DNA from 2 places in the Neobacillus oceani genome. Region 1 is predicted to be linked to the other one. Evidence: riboswitches for the same ligand, from Rfam matches in the RefSeq annotation. Region 1 holds a riboswitch; the other holds the start of a gene.
What was found. A riboswitch is a leader RNA that binds a small molecule or an ion and turns the genes downstream of it on or off. The one in region 1 is predicted to bind thiamine pyrophosphate.
Positions count from the first base shown of each region.

Region 2: linked by a shared signal. The riboswitch ahead of V1499_RS05955 (ABC transporter substrate-binding protein) and the one ahead of thiT (energy-coupled thiamine transporter ThiT) in region 1 are both predicted to bind thiamine pyrophosphate.

Region 1 is NZ_CP143543.1:938,950-948,031, reverse strand. It holds gene V1499_RS04725 (transglycosylase domain-containing protein) at 1-62, opposite strand, end outside; gene V1499_RS04720 (hypothetical protein) at 378-545, opposite strand; gene V1499_RS04715 (universal stress protein) at 731-1,240, shown strand; gene V1499_RS04710 (helix-turn-helix transcriptional regulator) at 1,260-1,715, opposite strand; gene V1499_RS04705 (FeoB-associated Cys-rich membrane protein) at 1,930-2,079, opposite strand; gene feoB (ferrous iron transport protein B) at 2,104-4,107, opposite strand; gene V1499_RS04695 (ferrous iron transport protein A) at 4,108-4,332, opposite strand; gene ald (alanine dehydrogenase) at 4,642-5,775, shown strand; gene thiT (energy-coupled thiamine transporter ThiT) at 5,840-6,439, opposite strand; TPP riboswitch at 6,600-6,706, opposite strand; gene V1499_RS04680 (cation diffusion facilitator family transporter) at 6,914-7,798, shown strand; gene V1499_RS04675 (GNAT family N-acetyltransferase) at 8,242-8,802, shown strand; gene V1499_RS04670 (MerR family transcriptional regulator) at 8,962-9,082, shown strand, end outside.
Region 2 is NZ_CP143543.1:1,178,558-1,187,639, forward strand. It holds gene V1499_RS05925 (GrpB family protein) at 1-47, opposite strand, end outside; gene V1499_RS05930 (cobalamin-binding protein) at 82-900, opposite strand; gene V1499_RS05935 (effector binding domain-containing protein) at 1,118-1,978, shown strand; gene V1499_RS05940 (hypothetical protein) at 2,101-2,259, opposite strand; gene V1499_RS05945 (hypothetical protein) at 2,488-2,751, opposite strand; gene V1499_RS05950 (DsbA family oxidoreductase) at 2,940-3,593, shown strand; TPP riboswitch at 3,655-3,762, shown strand; gene V1499_RS05955 (ABC transporter substrate-binding protein) at 3,931-4,923, shown strand; gene V1499_RS05960 (MTH1187 family thiamine-binding protein) at 4,937-5,230, shown strand; gene V1499_RS05965 (ABC transporter permease) at 5,227-5,988, shown strand; gene V1499_RS05970 (ABC transporter ATP-binding protein) at 5,985-6,746, shown strand; gene V1499_RS05975 (TatD family hydrolase) at 6,733-7,521, shown strand; gene V1499_RS05980 (ester cyclase) at 7,587-7,847, opposite strand; gene V1499_RS05985 (GNAT family N-acetyltransferase) at 7,940-8,395, shown strand; gene V1499_RS05990 (DUF2268 domain-containing putative Zn-dependent protease) at 8,465-9,082, opposite strand, start outside.

The sequences.
Region 1 (9,082 bases):
ATCTGGTTCATGTGCCACTTTTTCCAATTTTCATATAGTCCGCTGAATAAAAACCTTCTCATAATGTCCTCCTGTATGAAAACCTTCTGGTTGTTTATCCAAGAATTATAGTGTTGTACTTAGGCAGCTAGCAAGATTTTTCTTAGTATCTTTTACCCATGCCGCTAGTACTCTACACTTATCAACGTTCTTGGTTTCCACTACAGGCACACGCTTTCCTCTGGGCGTAAAAAGAACCTGCTCGGCGAAAAAACCGACTGTATGGTACTTCATCCTCCGCCCATTCTGTTGGCGTCGGTGCCTTTCGCTTCAATTAACCTACCATACTTCTTAACTGAAAGCCAAAAAAATAAAGCATCCGATTTCTCGTCTGCTTTTTATCCAAAAAGTCCCGTTTCTGGCACGTTCTCCTGATTTTGAGTGTTCAACTCTTTATAAAGGGATTGCATATACATATATACAATTTGTTTTACTTTATCATCCGCTTCGATTATGTCTAAATGCTGTAGGCATTTCCTAATGGTTGGATGGACCTGTGTTCCCATTGCAAATCACCTCATTCCCCTTTTGCCAGAAGGTTCGATGGGCTTGAGTGTTTTGTGAGGGTAAAAAATGGGAATCGATAGTGCTTGACGAAAATTTTTGAATTGGCATAAGTTGAACTCCAAAAGGGTAAAAAGAATAGACAGAAGCTTCTGAAAATAAGCACCATTTTAAAAGGAGGATTCCCATGCCAGTTCAGTTTCGAAAAATAATATTGGCATACGATGGCAGCGATGGCAGTGATAAAGCTTTGGACCTCGCTTCAGCTTTGGCTAATGGCGATACGGATACGGAATTAACGGTTGTAACTGTCTATGATGAAAAAATTGAAACGAGGAGAGTTGATAGAGCGGGGGATTCACGCCTCGCACTCCATGGCTATCTGATCGAAGGAATCCCGGCTCCACCTTCGTCCCTCGGGTACAGCCAGTCGCAGGCTTCTACCCAGGCAATCATCAGCAACAGTGTCGACCAGATCATGTTTGAAGCAAAAAGGAGGATCGGCCATTTAAACGCAAAGTTTCAAGTCCTAGAAGGAAACCCCGCCGAAAGCATCTGCGCGTTTGCCGAGGAAATAGGAGCGGATTTAATCATTGTCGGAAGCTCGGGTAAGGGCGCTATTACCGGGCTGCTTATCGGGAATATCACAGAAAAGGTTTCCAGGCTCGCTCCGTGCAATGTGCTAATCGCAAAATAAATAAGCCGGGCCTCCCGGCTTATTTCCCTTCAGCAAGCTCCCTGAAGCGGTGCTTGGCGTTTTCTTCGTCAAATGAACTGTAAATGCGGTAATGTTGCTCATCTAGAATGCGGAAATGCTTGCTTAAAATATTTTGCTGCAGGATAAAGCCATTTTTCCTGACTACTTCCCGCCACCAGATTTTTCCGCCGAAAGTTTTCCCGCGGCGGTAGTCAACCCCTTCCCTGGCGACAGTTTCAAGCACTTCAAGAGGTTCATTTCCAAACAGGAATTGGACTGTCTCTGTTTCACGGAACAATGCGCAAACCGCCACAACCGTCGACCAGCCTGCAAGAACTCTCCCTTTCTCGATTTGGACAAGTGTCTTTTTGGAAACTCCGATGATATCAGCCATTTTGTCCTGGGTATATCCCGCTTCGGTCCGAATAAGGCGAAGCTTTTCGGAAACCATTTCGATAATGTCATCCCTTGTCACAAAAAAACCTTCCTTCATCATTCTTAAGTGTAATTTTACACAACAAAACAGCAAATTAAAAGCTACTTCTTAAATTTCAGGCCTTGGTACCTTTGGATGTTGATTTTAGCCCTTGCAAACGTTCCCCTTAGTATATCCAATTTAAAAACTGCTGTCGGAAAACAGCAGTTTTTTTATACTTAAATATAAACGCTCCTACCGGATGGCAGAAAACTTATTTTTGTAAAGGCTCGCAACCGCCTTCACAAGAGTCCTGGATTGAACAGGCCGCGCATTTCCCTTTTTTTGAACGGTTAATGAACCGGATAAGCGCCCAGCTCGCATAGCCAAATATAGCGCCTCCGATGACAAGGTTTATGACCATCAATGCTCATCTCCTTCCTGGTATTTAAGCCAGGCCAATTAATTTTCCGCCTTGGTAAATAACCAGGCATAGAATATAGGCAATTGCCAATGCATAACCGATGGAAAAAGCTGTCCATTTCCTTGAGCCGGTTTCTTTATAGATTGTGGCGGTAGTCGCCAGGCATGGTATATATAGCAAAATAAAGGCCATGAAACTATATGCCGAAAGCGGGGTAAAATAGCCAGCCATCAATCCCTGTAGCTTTGCTTCGGTCGGCGCGAAATAAATAATGTTCATTGTTGAAACGATGGCTTCTTTTGCCAAGAAGCCGGTTAACAGGGATGCTCCAGCCTGCCAAGTTCCAAAGCCAATTGGCTCTAAAAGCGGAGCGAGAAGCCCGCCAATCGAAGCAAGGAAGCTGTGGTCCATTTCGACATTGAGTCCACCCGGACCTGCATACGATAAAAGCCAGACAAACACCGAGCCTGCAAAAATGAATGTTCCCGCTTTACGAACAAATCCTTTTCCCTTGTCCCAAGTACTTCTCCACAGGGCCATGAATTGCGGCAGCCGATATGGGGGGAGTTCAATGACAAACAATGATGCTTCTGATTTAAGTACAGTACGGGAAAACAATTTTGCCAATATGAGGGTAATTAAAATGCCAATAATATAAAGGCTTAACACAACCGCTGCCCCATTCTTGGCAAAAAAAGCTCCGACAAACAATGCGTACACAGGCAGCCGCGCCGAGCAGGACATTAATGGTGTCAGCAGGATGGTTAAAAGCCGTTCCCTCGGTGTTTCAATCGTCCTCGCAGCCATAATGCCCGGAACATTGCACCCAAAACCGATCATCATCGGGATGAACGCTTTGCCATTCAGGCCGACGGATTCCATAATCCTGTCCATGACAAGTGCCACGCGGGCCATGTATCCCGAATCCTCAAGAAGCGATATAAAGAAAAACAAGATGAAAATCTGCGGGACAAAAACGAGCACACCGCCAACACCGGCAATTAACCCCTGGCTGACAAGCGCATGGAGGAACGCGGATGCCCCCGCAGCTGTCAACGCCTGGTCCGCCCAGGATGCAAGTGGCCCGGTAATAAAGCCATCAAGTAAATCAGACAGGGGCAATCCGAGCCAATCGAATGTCAGCATGAACATCAGATACATTAACAACAGGAACATCGGCATGCCAAGGAACTTATTTGTAACGATGGCGTCAATCCGTTCGGTCAATGGAACTGCCGCGCCCTTTCTCCTGACTGCCTCCCCTGCGATTTTTGAGATCACCAATTTCCGTTTTTCATAGATAGTTTGGGCAATTGAATCCTTGCCGCGATTTTGGGCCACTTTTTCATGAAGCCTTTCCATAATGGCATCAATACGGTTTCCATCAGCAATATCTGATAAATACTTGGCAACATACCCGTTTCCTTCAAAAAGCTGGAGCGCAAGCCACCTTGGAGAATGCTCCGTTTTTCCGAGGACCTCTGACGTGACTTCCTCTATCGCTTCCTCTATTTCCTGGCCATAATAGACAAGATTCTTTGTTGGAGGGAGTGCATTCCCCCCTGCCGCTACTGCCTGAAGCCTGTCACAGCCTTTTCCGTTTCGGGCTACGACAGGAACCGCCGGTATTCCAAGAAGTGAGGAAAGCTTGTCGGCATCAACGTGGATTCCCCTATTATTGGCAACGTCTATCATATTAAGTCCAATGACAATCGGTTTCCCGAATTCAATCAACTGAAGGGTTAAATGCAGATTTCGTTCAATTTGCGAGGCATCAAGAATGTTCAGGAGGCGATCAACAGGCCCGGCGAGGAAAAAATTAGTGACAACCCCTTCATCCCTGGACAACGGATTCAGCGTATATATTCCGGGCAAATCGATCAGGCGGTCCCTTTTGTTCCGGAAAACTCCGACCTTCTTCTCAACCGTAACACCGCTCCAGTTTCCTACGTATTCGTAAGAACCGGTGAGATTATTAAATAATGAAGTTTTACCGGTATTGGGATTGCCAATCAATGCGATTTCCATTTAAACCCTCTCCAATTCGATCCGTTTCGCTTCCCTGCGCCTTATTCCGATACATTGGCCGCATGATTCAATCATAATCGGCCCGCCAAAAGGCAGAACACACTTTATGCACACTTCGCTTCCTTCCGTTATCCCAAGGTCTAGCAGCCTTCTCCGGACAAGCTTGTCAACTGTGGAAATATCCTTTATCGTCGCCTTTTCCCCTGCTTTCAATTGTGTAAGCATGCAGTATCACCCTAACAAATTTAAATGAGAATGATTCTCTTTCTTATATTTCTATTTTATCATCCTCTATGGTAGTAATTGGCATACTGATTGTGAATTTTGTGTTAAAAGTAAAGGTTGCGCGAAATGTTTTGGGGAAGCAGAAAACCTACATTATTTTGGCGGGTTTTATTCTATTCATGCTCTTTTGTGAAATTCTACAAAAGGCAGTCTTTTCTTTTTCGGCCCTGTACCATAAAATTATAGTTGAAACATTTTAATACTGATTCAGGACCATAATTCATGTTTAACAAAGGGGAGGTAACAACAATGATTATTGGAGTTCCAAAGGAAACTAAAAACAATGAAAACCGGGTAGCGCTAACCCCGGCGGGTGTTGTTTCATTTGTTGTTGCAGGCCATAAGGTGCTTATCGAAAAAGGCGCCGGGCTTGGAAGCGGATTTACTGATGAAGCTTACGTGGAAGCTGGCGCTGAAATAATCAAAAGCGCTTCCTCGGTTTGGGCTGGTGCCGAAATGATTATGAAGGTAAAAGAGCCGCTTGAAAGCGAATATGGGTATTTCAGGCCCGGGCTTATCCTGTTTACCTATCTCCACCTTGCAGCAGAGCCATCGCTTGCAAAAGCGCTGACTGAGAAAAAGGTCATCTCCATTGCCTATGAAACAGTAGAAGTGAATCGGACACTGCCTCTTCTTACTCCAATGAGTGAAGTTGCGGGCAGGATGGCCGCGCAAATCGGTGCCCAATTTTTACAAAAGACGAATGGCGGGATGGGGATTCTGTTATCCGGAGTTCCTGGGGTAAACCGCGGCAAGGTAACAATTATCGGCGGTGGCATTGTAGGTACGAACGCGGCAAAAATGGCGATCGGCCTTGGCGCCGATGTGACAATCATTGACTTGAACGCCGACCGTTTACGTCAGCTCGATGATATATTCGGTCCACAGATTAAAACACTTATGTCCAATCCATTTAATATCGCCGAAGCGGTCGCTGAAGCAGACCTTTTAATTGGCGCCGTTCTTATTCCAGGTGCAAAGGCGCCAAAACTTGTAACAGAGGAAATGGTAAAGAGGATGAAGCCAGGTTCGGTCATAGTCGATGTCGCCATTGACCAGGGCGGTATTGTCGAAACAATCGACCATGTCACAACCCACGACAACCCTGTTTATGAAAAACACGGAGTTGTCCATTATTCGGTAGCCAATATGCCTGGCGCGGTGCCGAGGACATCAACCATCGCGCTGACAAACGTAACCGTCCCTTACGCGCTTCAAATCGCAAACAAAGGGTTAATAAAAGCCATTACCGAAAACCCGCATTTGAAACTTGGCGTCAACACTGCCAATGGAGAGGTTACGTATGAAGCTGTTGCCAAAGACCTTGGATACGTATACGTTCCGGTGGAAACCGCTCTTGAAAAAGAATTCTCTTTGATTTAATTACATCCGCTTTTATCAAGCCTATAAAACATAAAGAAGGAAGGGGCTCCCCTTCCTTCTTCTATTACATAGTATTAATCGATTTTCCAGGTCCCGCAATGAGCCTCGGTGAAGCCCCAAAGACAAGCCCAACGATAATCGCGCAGAAAATTGCGTTCGGGAGCATATATGAGCCGTTATATAAAAACGAGAACAATGCCGCAGGAGTCCCGGCTGGAGCGGAATCGGCGAAAAAGACAATGCCGCCAATGAAATGCGCCATGAATCTTAACGTACTCCCAAGAAGGACGCCCATACCCATGTATGTGAGCCATTTTGTGTTTTTGTTCTCGGCTTTCGCATTTCTTACAGAAGCTGCAAAAATCCCCGCCGTTCCCACGACTGTAAAGGCTACCAAATAATCAAGCGCCCCCTGTACAGGATGGATAATATACGCTTGGCCAAGGACAATTTGCAGAAGGCCAAGCAAAAAGCCGCTAAGCAATCCGCCTTTTAATCCCCATCGGTATGCCATTAAAAAGATCGGGACCATGGCAATCGACAGCGATCCTCCCTGCGGCCAAATTTTCAGCGAAAGAAAATTCGCCGCCATGTCCAGTAAAAATGCGAGTGCAGTAAATACTGCCACCTCTACCAAAAATAGTGTTTTTCTCTTTTGTTCCATTAACGTTTCCCCCTTGTTTTTCCGGATAAAAACCATGTTTCATCCTTGATTTCCGGGTATCCGTTTGAAACCTTCCTTTTCGATATGGGTGTGCCTTGGAGGCCTTTTGCACAAATAAAAAAGCAATACAAAGACGCTTTAAAAGGGTTTTGTATTGCCGTTTATTGGCATGCCACATCCCTACGCTAGCGTTAACTAACAGGTTCAAAGGGTCAGAACTCAAAACGTTCACTCTCAGCCGCCCGGGCAGCTCCCCTTGTGGAAGTATTCAATTGATATCCATCTTTACTATACTATTCCGGGCCAGTTTTGACAACACTAATCACTGTCGGTATAAGGTTAATAGCTATCGTTTGGGTATGGGGATTATAAAAAGGTCCGTTCAAATCCAAAAATTTATCAATGAATGCATCGTTCAGCGGTACTTCTTTTTTTGCTTATGAAAACATGTACCCAGTTATAGGAGGACAGCCAATGGAAAGAAACAACCGATTAAAGTCGGGAGAAACAGGCGCCTGGGTTAGCATCTTCGCCTATATATTGCTTTCAACCTGCAAACTCGTAGCAGGGAAATTCGGAAATTCGGAAGGCTTAATGGCGGACGGCCTGAATAATATGACTGATGTGGTTGCCTCCATCGCAGTATTAATTGGCTTAAAAATATCAAGAAAACCGCCGGACAAGGACCATCATTATGGCCACTACCGCGCGGAAACGATTGCTTCGCTTGTAGCGGCATTCATCATGCTTGGGGTCGGCATAGAGGTTCTGGTGAATGGAATCCAGTCATTCTTTGAGGGTGATAAGGCAGTACCGGATTGGCTGGCCGCCTGGACGGCACTCGGGTCGGCGGTGGTTATGCTTGGGGTTTACTCTTACAATAAACGGCTGGCCAAAAAAATCAATAGCGCGGCAATCCATGCAGTCGCACAGGACAATCGTTCAGATGCCTTTGTCAGCATCGGCGCACTGGTCGGTATCATCGGATCAAGAATCGGCATTGTATGGCTTGATATGCTGGCAGCGGTTATTGTCGGGCTTATCATATGCAAAACCGCCTGGGAAATTTTCAGAGAAGCATCCCACGCACTTACAGACGGTTTCGATGTCAGCAAAGTCCCTGGACTGAGACAAACGATTAACGGAACGCCTGGCGTAAAAGGGGTAACGGAAATCAAGGCACGCACCCATGGGAACCAGACATTGATAGAGTCAACGATCCTTGTTGAACCAAGCCTTACAATCATTGAAGGACATGCGATAACCGAAGAAATAGAAAAAGGGCTGAAATCCAAACATGGAGTCGGCTATGCGATTATACATGTGGAACCATATTTGAATCTGAGAAAGAAAGAGTGACAGACGGGAGGCTCTAACAAAGCCAAAACCCGCGCTTCCTTGTGAAGTACGGGTTTTATTGTTTGGGAGAGCCCTTCTCGTCCTGTAAAGTAAAGGAGCCCTCACCATCCAAAGGTTCAGGCCGATATCTTCAACCGCGAGATTAATCCGATGCAGGACCAACCCGAGCATTCGTGGGTCCCGGTACTCCCGCCGGCCCAATCTGGCTATAACCACTGTTTTGAATGACATTCAGCGGAAAAGCCGTACTCAAATCCACAGTCGGTTTGATGGGCTGAAACCCTGGCTCCATTTACAGAAGCAATCAAACCAAACGTGCCAAATAGGGATAAATTCATTACAATATTTACAAGATACAACACTGACATCCCTGGACAATGTCTCCTCAAGGTGGATGATAATAAAAAAGAACTAATACCACAAAAAAAATAGGGGGAATGTAAATGTTTACGCTTAAAGTGGATGAGGAGATAGAATTACAATTATTCCAATTAAAGGATTGTAAGGAATTATACAGGATGATCGATCTGAACCGCAGCCATTTGAGAAAATGGCTTGGATGGGTGGATGATATGACCAGCCCGTATCAGTATGAAACGATTATCCCGATGTGGCTTAAGCAATTCGCCGAGAATAACGGCTTCAATGCTGGTATACGTTACAAGGGCGAACTGGTCGGCTCCATTGGTTTCCATTATATTGACTGGCGGAACAGGCATACGACTATCGGCTATTACCTTGCACAAAATGCAGAAGGAAGAGGCATTATGACCCGTTCCGTACGGGCTCTTCTGAATCATGCCTTCTATGATTTAGGTTTGAACCGTGTTGAAATCCGTTGCGGCGAATACAATTTAAAAAGCAGGGCGATTCCAGAACGCCTTGGGTTTACAATTGAAGGAAGAATTAGGGACGGTGAATTGCTGTATAATGAATTCCATGATTTAATCATCTATGGCATGCTGGCCAGGGACTGGAAAAGCCGCGGTCCTTCACCTTATTAAAAGATTGCAAATACTTTTGCTCATACTGGCCGCTGCCAAGCAATAAACTGTTAGGGAATTGGGATGGCACACTATCCCGGATTCATTGTCCTGAGTACAGTCCAACCGGAACGTTTGACTGTACAGTTTGTTTTCATTTATAATTATTCTTAATTTTACATGTCGAGGTGGTATGATGGGGTTATCTATCGTATTGGCGAACTAGCAAACCGGGCCGGCGTTTCCAAGAGAACGATTGATTACTATACTTCCATCGGACTCCTGAACGCAGACCGGACCC
Region 2 (9,082 bases), 240 kb from region 1:
TGTGTCCACGGAACGAGGAACACTTCTCCGCGCGGCAAGCCTAGCATTCAATCCACCTCCCTTATGGGCTATTTTATAAAACTAAAAATCCATCAACAAATCTTTTCCCTCAACGTATGGCGGATAAATGTCAGGATGCAGTATATGTGCGATTTGCGCCAGGCCGTTCAGCAATAAAGGAGAAGGCCTGCAATACAGCGGCTCATCGAGTATGTAAAGCTGATCGTTCCGGATTGCCTCAATTTCTTCCCAGCCCGGCCGTTTCAAAATAACCTTTGGATTGACCTTCTTCTTGTGGACGCCGACCCAAACAACACAAATTGTGTCGGGATTTCGTTCCTTTACGTCATCCCAATCGGTTTGCACGCTGGCTTCTGGCCTGTCTTCAAAAACATTCCGCCCGCCAGCGAGCTTGCTGATTTCAGTCAGCCAGTTGGCAGCTCCAGGCGTGAAAATCGGCTTCGCCCACCACTCCCAGTAAAGGGATTTCGGCGCATCGATCTTCCGGCTTAAAGACTCATAGAAAGAGAGAATCCGGTTGAATTTTTCAAACAGCTGTTCAGCCTTTTCGGAAGTATTCGTAACCTTGCCGACAAAAAGGATGCAGTCGCCGACTTCCTTCAATGTTTTTGGATTCGGAACGATTACATATGGGATGTACCGTTTCTCAAGCTCTTCGATGTTGCGTTCCATTCCCGGGACAGACAGGGAGGCTAAAACCAGATCAGGCTGGAGTGCTTCAACCTTATCCATGTCGATGTTCAAATCCGGGCCAAGGCGAGGCAGCCCATTGATTTCCGCGGGCCAATCGGAAAAGTCATCCACACCAATAAGCGAAGGCGCCAACCCCAGGTAAGCAGCCAGCTCGGTATTGCTCGGACAGATGGAAATCAGTCTCATGGCAAACTCCCCCTTGTATGTTCTTCGTTATTTCTATTATAGTAAAATCATTTACTTTGAGCGAAAGGTTATTAATTTTACAGGAAAAACAGACGGTTTAGTCGAAAATAATGAAACAGGGCAAAAACAACATTACTATCTGTTTTATATGAGCACAAATGAACAGGAAGCGCCGGTTCACAGCTGATAGACTGTGTTTGAGAGGAGAGGGTTGCACATGGAGGGGCTTCAAAGGATGCTGGAAAGCATCGAGTATATGGAACGGAATTTGGATAATAATCTTCTGATTGAAGACATAGCTGCAGTGGCCTGTATGTCCAAATTTCACTTTCAACGGATGTTTAGTATGCTGACCGGTTTTACCGTCAGTGAGTATATCCGGAACCGCCGGCTCACATTGGCCGCGCAGGAGCTGGTTAACTCAAAAATCAAGGTGATTGATGTTGCCATGAAGTACGGATACGAAAGCCCGGAATCGTTTACAAAAGCATTTCGGCGCATTCATGGAATAAGCCCGTCGGATACAAAGAAAAACAGCCAATCCTTGAAGGCGTACCCAAGGCTCTCTTTTCAAATAAAATTGAAGGGTGATGTGGAAATGGATTACAGGATTATTGAGAAAGAAGCGTTTACGATAGTGGGGAAAAGTATCAGGACTTCTACCATTGGCGGGGAGAACAACCGGAATATCGCGGCTTTCTGGGTTGAATCGAACGAGAATGGATTGTCGAAGGAACTTGCGAAAAACTGTGGCCAGCTTGGGTTAATCGGCGCTTGCGTGGAGTTTGATAAAGATCAAGAAAACCTAATCTACATGATCGGCGCGGAAAAAAATATAAGCCAGCTCCCCGAGTCCTGGGAGGAAAGGGAGATACCTGCAGCAACGTGGGCAGTTTTTCCGGTGCACGGCGCCATGCCTGAAGCGATTCAAAAGGTATGGGACAGGATTTACTCCGAATGGTTCCCGGCAACCGGGTATGAGCATGCCGCTGGGCCAGAAATGGAGGTTTATTGCAGCCCGGCTGACCCTTACTCCGAGGATTATTATAGCGAAATTTGGATTCCGATTAAGAAATAATAGATAGTGGCAACGAGGAGGAGCAAGTAAAAAACCCTTTAAGGAAATTCAACCTTAAAGGGTTTTTTACATAGGAAAATGGTTAAACCAATGGCTATTTAAATAAATTCTACATTATAAAGTTATAATTTCGCTGTGGCATACCGGTCTTCTTGGGCTGCCTTTTCCTTTTCCAGCAATTCCACAAGGGATTCAACTGTTTTCATGATTGATTCATGTGTCACATCGCGGCCAAGGATTGCACTGGCCCTCTGAATTAATTCATCTTTATTAACGTTCATACCTTTTACCTTCCCATTCATATTGAATCGTTAAACACCGTGGCTGCCAACTCAATATCCTTTTGACAATTATATCCTTCAATCTGAGGACGACTGCAGGTGGTCTCCTGCTTATTTGTAAAAAACCATTCCCTGTCAGTATTATTTATGATTGTTCAAATTAAATCAAGGTTATTTTCGACTATTTTCGTCTTTTTTCTGCAAAAAGGATAGTGTACTGGCCACTTTTCAGCTGTACATGGACAGAACCTTTTCAAGATCAGCGACCAATTGCTTCAGTTCGTCCGGATTTAACCGAATCGGCATTTGGTCATTTAGGGTAATAATTTGCCCTTCTCCTCCGTTCTCATGTTTTTTTAAATAGCGGTAAATGCTCGTTAATTGGTTTTCCTTCAGGACCGATTGGGTGCTCAAGTTTTTCACCTTTTGCAAGGAAAATTCATTCATTGATGGGTCAAATTCGCCCGAAATGATGGAACCTTCTATAATCATCTTTTCGCTCCTTTTTCATTTTGGGTTAGTTTTCCCTTTCGGAAAAGGAAAAATGCCAAGGCCCATCGTAATCGGTACAAGCATTTCTTGTGTAAAATTGAACCCCAGCCTCTATACTAAAAAGAAAGATTGGAGGGATTCATGTGCAGATTGAAATGTGGACAGACTTTGCTTGACCATTCTGCTATATTGGCAAAAAGCGTCTGGAGGACGCTATTCAGAAGATTGGTCAACCAATAGAAGTAACGTATCGGTGCTTTGAACTGGACCCGAATGCGGGCCGGGATATTAAAGAGAACATGTATGAAATGTTGGCGAGAAAATACGGGATGAGCATTGCCCAGGCAAAAGCAAACTCTGACAATGTGGTGAGAATGGCGAAGGAAGTTGGACTTGAGTACAATATGGATACATTGATTTTGACCAACACCTTTGACGCCCATCGTTTGACGATGTTTGCCAAAACAAAGGGACTCATGAAAGAAACGACTGAGAGGATTCTCCGCGCTTATTTTACGGAGTCCAAACATATTGGCGATCATGAAACATTGACGGAGTTGGCGGTGGAAGTAGGACTCGACCGGGAAGAAGTGGCACAAATGCTTGCCAGCGATGCCATGGCCGATGCTGTCCGTGCCGATGAGCAAACAGCACGGCAGTATGGCATTTCCGGAGTCCCATTCTTTCTCATTAATAAAAAGTACGCTATTTCCGGTGCACAGCCAACCGAAGTGTTTGTCCAGGCATTGGAAAAAGTACTAGCGGAGGATAAAATCGTCGTCTTAAATAACATGGGTGGAGACATGTGTGATGACGATGGCTGCGAAATTCCGAAGAAGTAGGCATGCCTCTTTTCTGGACGGCTCAACATTTTTCTTATATAGTAATGGTGACAATTGAAGTTTGGAAATGTAGGGGAGCCGGTGTTGCTGGCTGAGATAGTATCCAAAGATGCTGACCCTTTTACCTGATCTGGTTAGTACCAGCGTAGGGAACATCTTCTAGTAGACGTTTATTCGCCTATTATGGATTTTTTTATGCGCTCGGGATAACCCGTGCGCTTTTTTATTTGGCTTGCTAGCAAAAATATAAATCCTACTAGCTTATTTATACATACATTTCTTAACCCGACCATCTTTTCCGCTTCATTGTCAAAAAAACAGATGAGAGGGGAAAATCATGAGAAAGCTGCTTATTGCATTATCCACAGTATTACTGGCATTGGGCCTTGTGGCATGTTCTGCGGACAAAAAGGAGCCAGGTACCTCAAAATCGTTAAAGAAGATCAAGATTGTCCTCGATTGGGCGCCGAACACGAACCATACAGGGATTTATGTCGCGAAGGAGAAGGGTTATTTTAAAAAACATGGTCTTGATGTCGACATTATCCTTCCTGGGGAGGCGGGTGCTGACCAGCTCGTTGCGTCCGGCAAATCGGAATTTGGGGTTAGCTATCAGGAGTCGATTACCCAGGCGAGAATCCAGGGTGTACCGCTTGTGTCGGTTGCGGCTGTCATCCAGCACAATACCTCCGGATTCGCTTCGCCAAAAGCGAAAAACATAACATCCCCTAAGGACTTTGAAGGCAAAACGTATGGCGGCTGGGGATCGCCAGTCGAAAAAGCGGTTTTGAGCCTGTTGATGAAGCAGGAAAATGCAGACGTGGACAAAGTGAAAATCGTCAACATGGGCGATTCCGACTTCTTTACGGCTGTAAAGCGGGACATTGATTTCGCATGGATTTACTATGCATGGACTGGGATTGAGGCGGAGCTGCGGAACGAACCAATCAACATGGTTTACCTGACCGACTATTCAGAGAAACTCGACTATTACACGCCTGTCATTGCCACGAATGAAAAAATGATTAAGAACGACCCGGAGACAGTGAAGGCATTCGTTGCGGCAGTTTCCGAGGGGTACGAATTTGCAATAAAGAATCCATCCGAGAGCGCTGATATTTTACTAAAAGCTGTCCCTGACCTTGATTCCGAGCTTGTGAAAAAAAGCCAGGAGTGGCTCTCGCCAAAGTATCAGGATGATGCCAAGCGATGGGGCGAACAAAAGCTTGAAATATGGGAAAATTACAGCCAATGGATGTTCGAAAACGGACTTCTAGAAAAGGAACTTGATGCCGAAAAAGCTTTCACAAATGAATTTTTACCGGAATAAGGAGGAGTAAACGATGGCGAACGCGCTAGTGAGTATCCAAATCATACCGAAAGCCGCGACGAGTGAGGAGACGATAAAGCTGGTCGATGCCGCTATTGAGGTAATCGACCAGGCTGGAGTAAAGTACGAGGTCCATCCGCTGGAAACAACGATGGAAGGTGAACTTAGCCAGCTCCTTGGCGTCATTCAAAAAATGAATGAAAGAATGATTGAACTGGGGACACCGAATGTCATATCACAGATAAAGATTCTCTACCAGCCAAATGGCATTACGATGGATCGGTTAACGGAGAAGTACCGCAGATGAAAAGATTTGGGAACAAAGGGTGGAGCCCGATTGCGGTGCTCCTCCTTTTCTTCATGGTTTGGGAAGGGATGGCTTCCTTTTTTAAGATTCCGGCCTGGCTTCTGCCCGCCCCTACCGCGATTTTAAAAGAAGCCTTCGCCAATTACCAGCTGTTTTTGCCGGATGTGGGTGCAACGGTGATGCTAGCTGCTTCAGGACTTTTGCTTGGGGGATCGATTGGCTTTATCATCGCGACGGTGCTGCACCTCGTACCGCCACTAAGGACTGCGATGTATCCCTTTTTAATCATCTCGCAAAATGTTCCAATCATTGTACTTGCTCCGCTGTTGGTCATCTGGTTCGGTTTCGGCTACCTGCCTAAGTTGATCATCATAACGCTCGTCTGCTTTTTCCCAATAACAATCGCCCTGTTGGACGGCTTCAGGAATGCGCCGAGGGAACTTGTCCATTACATGAAAATGTCCGGTGCGACGTCAACCCAATTGTTCGCCAAGGTCCAGTTTCCGAATGCATTGCCGCAGTTTTTCTCGGGTCTGAAAATATCTGCAACGTACAGCGTCATGGGGGCGGTCATTTCCGAGTGGCTTGGCGCGGAAAAAGGGATTGGCGTCTTTATGACCCTTTCGTCCTCGGCATTCCGTACCGATCGTGTTTTTATTGCCATTTTTGTTATTGTCATTTTGAGCATGCTGTTTTACAGCATCATTACATTTCTTGAAAGAACAGCCATCAAATGGGCACGGGAGGGAGAGCGATGATTGGAGCGAAAATCAGGCTTGAAAATATAACTCATTCATTTAACGAAACCGGCCTTGTCCTTGATGGAATCTCACTCCATGTAAATGATGGTGAATTTGTTTCAATTATCGGCCCATCAGGAAGCGGGAAAAGTACTATTTTTCAAACGATCGGCGGTTTGCTGAAGCCGGAAAGGGGAGACATTTTTCTGGAGGGGCGGAGGATTAACGGGGAAACCGGAAACATTGCCTATATGCCACAGCAGGCCTCGCTGCTTCCTTGGCGGACTGTTTTGAAAAATGTCCTCCTCGCCCAGGAGCTTTCCGGCAGGACGGATGAAGCAGAAGCCCTAACATGGCTTGCCAAGGTTGGACTATCAGGCTATGAAAATGCCTACCCGCATCAGCTTTCAGGGGGAATGAAGCAGCGCGTCGCGTTCATTCGGGCGCTCCTTTCTCAGCAGCCCATCATGCTGCTCGATGAACCGTTTTCCGCACTAGACGAATTTACACGGTTCGATATGCAAAAATGGCTTCTGTCCGTATGGGAAGAAAAGCGGAAGTCGGTCCTATTCATCACCCACAATATCGAAGAGGCGCTGTTCTTATCTGACCGGATTGTTCTTCTTTCGCAACGCCCGGCGAAAGTCATAAAAGAATTTAAGGTACCGTTCAATCGGCCAAGGACCGACCGGCTTCTTCTGGATGATTACTTTTTAAAGCTGAAACGCGAGATTTACTGTGCCATGAAAGAAGGGGAGAAGCATGAAAGCCATTGATGCGCATATCCATTTGGACAAATATCCGGAGGACGAACGGGAGCTCATCATCAATAGCTTAGGGGAAAATCAGGTTGAGGCTTTGATTTGCGTTTCGATGGACCTCGCTTCCTGCAAGGAAAACCTGAGGCTCTTTGAGAACTGTCCGCGAATTCATCCCGCTTTCGGCTACCACCCGGAGCAGCCGCTTCCTTCCGATGCAGAGCTGGATAAGCTGTTAAATTGGATTAGTAGGCATAAAGAAAAGATGGTTGCGATTGGCGAGGTAGGCCTGCCGTATTATATGCGTACCGATTCCAAGAACGCCCATTTCTCGTACGAGGGATATATAGAATTACTTGAGCAGTTCATCCTATTGGCAAAAAAGCTCAACAAGCCAGTGATCCTCCATGCCGTTTATGATGACGCGCCAATTGCCTGCGGGCTCTTGGAGAAACACAGCATCGAGAAAGCGCATTTCCATTGGTTCAAGGGCGACAGGAAAACAGTCGAGCGGATGATTGCGAATGGGTATCATGTTTCGTTCACACCTGACATCCTGTATGAAAAAGAAACGAGGGAGGTTGCCGAGCTGTATCCTTTGCAGCTTATGATGGCGGAAACGGACGGACCATGGCCTTTTGAAGAAAGGTTTTCCGGAATAATGACTCAACCTGCCATGGTCCTTGACGTAGTGAAAGAGCTGGCGTTAATAAAGGGAGTTCCTGTTGAACAAGCGGGTTCCATCTTTCATGCGAATACAAAACGTTTTTACAAGCTTAAGGATATCTTTTGAAAAATAAAAAAGAGACACCGATTTAAATTAATCTGTGTCTCTAAATGCACTTTATATGTTCACCATTATAGTTCAGAAGGATAGACTCCAAGTTGTTGGAACATATCCAGTGTATTGAAAACAACCCGATTCATTTTAATCTTTCCTTGCTCTAGTTCAAATAGGGAAATACCTTGAATCTCAGCATATTTATTCGTTGGCGGCAATCCCATTAATGAAGCCGAGTTATTTCCGCTACCTTTTATGATATATGCACGAAAGTACATTTTATGAAAAATAGGGGGCCATTTTAAAAAAAGACAACAATCCGTGATTAGTCTCCGCATACTAAGAAAAAATAGCGCTCCTATATTATTTTTCTCAACAGTCGGTTTTGGCTAAAATAGAGGAAGATAATCAGAGAACGGAGCGCGCCGACATGATTGTTCCACTGGACATAACGCATATACCAAAAATTCTTCAGGCCCAGAAAGAGCTTTATAGCATGAACTTCAGGAACATGGTGTTCAACAAGGAATTCTACGACATGATTCTTTCCTGGTATCAAGTTGCACTGGAAACCCATGATTGGAAGGCATTCGTCCTCCTAGTAAATGAAGAAGTTTCCGGGTTTTACCTGGCCCAGTACAAGGAAGGGTCAGGCTACCTGTCGCAGATGTTCGTTTCCGGAAAGCTTCGGGGGCAAGGGTACGGCAAGTTGCTCCTCGACCATTTCGAGCAGGGAATGATGGATCCTGGCTATTATATCCTACAGGCAAGCGGCATGAATAAATCTGCCGTCGCCTTCTACGAACGGAATGGCTACGAAATTCTTAGGCCTTATGAAGACGAAAACGGCGATCCCAGGTATTTGATGATTAAATATAACTTTTAAGGAACCCACTCTCATCCATTTGGAAGGGGGTGCTTTTTTATGGGCTGTCTAGATGCCATGTTAAATATATTAATCAACTTGCATATTCATATACAGCTCATAAATTTCATCCGATTTCGAGGGTGTTAAATCTGTTAACAATACCCCATTTTGCAAAAGTGCGGTGATGATGATTAGGCCGTAATAGTAGCCGGATTTTACAGGTAAATGCCCGCCTTCCTTCGCCATGAAGTATTTTTCAACAAGTGGTTGGGTTAAGGCTTGATCAAAATCTTTCAAGATTTCGTTTTCGATTTTATTAAAATTGGTTTTTAGTAATCGGTAGTTTTCTTGGGAAACCATCAGTGCTTTTGCAAAATTGGCGTCGATCAGTTCAGCTTGATTTACAATCAAAGGCGTTATTGTCGCGAGCCCCTCGGCGATTGCTAACTGTTTTACTGTGAGGCGTTCAGAACTCTCGGCAAAATTTAGTTTGTGAAACCGTACAAGATGATTGAATTCGTGAGGAATTAATATATTTATATCGGACTTGGCAAGCCTCTCAAGCCCCAAATACAAAGATGGTTTTGAAGTAGGCGGCGCGGTTCCGTCAATATGGCCAAATCCCACGAGTAAAAAAACATCAAAATCTTCCTCGAATTTGAAAAACTCAGCACACTGCAATAAGGATTCTTTGATTTTTGTAAC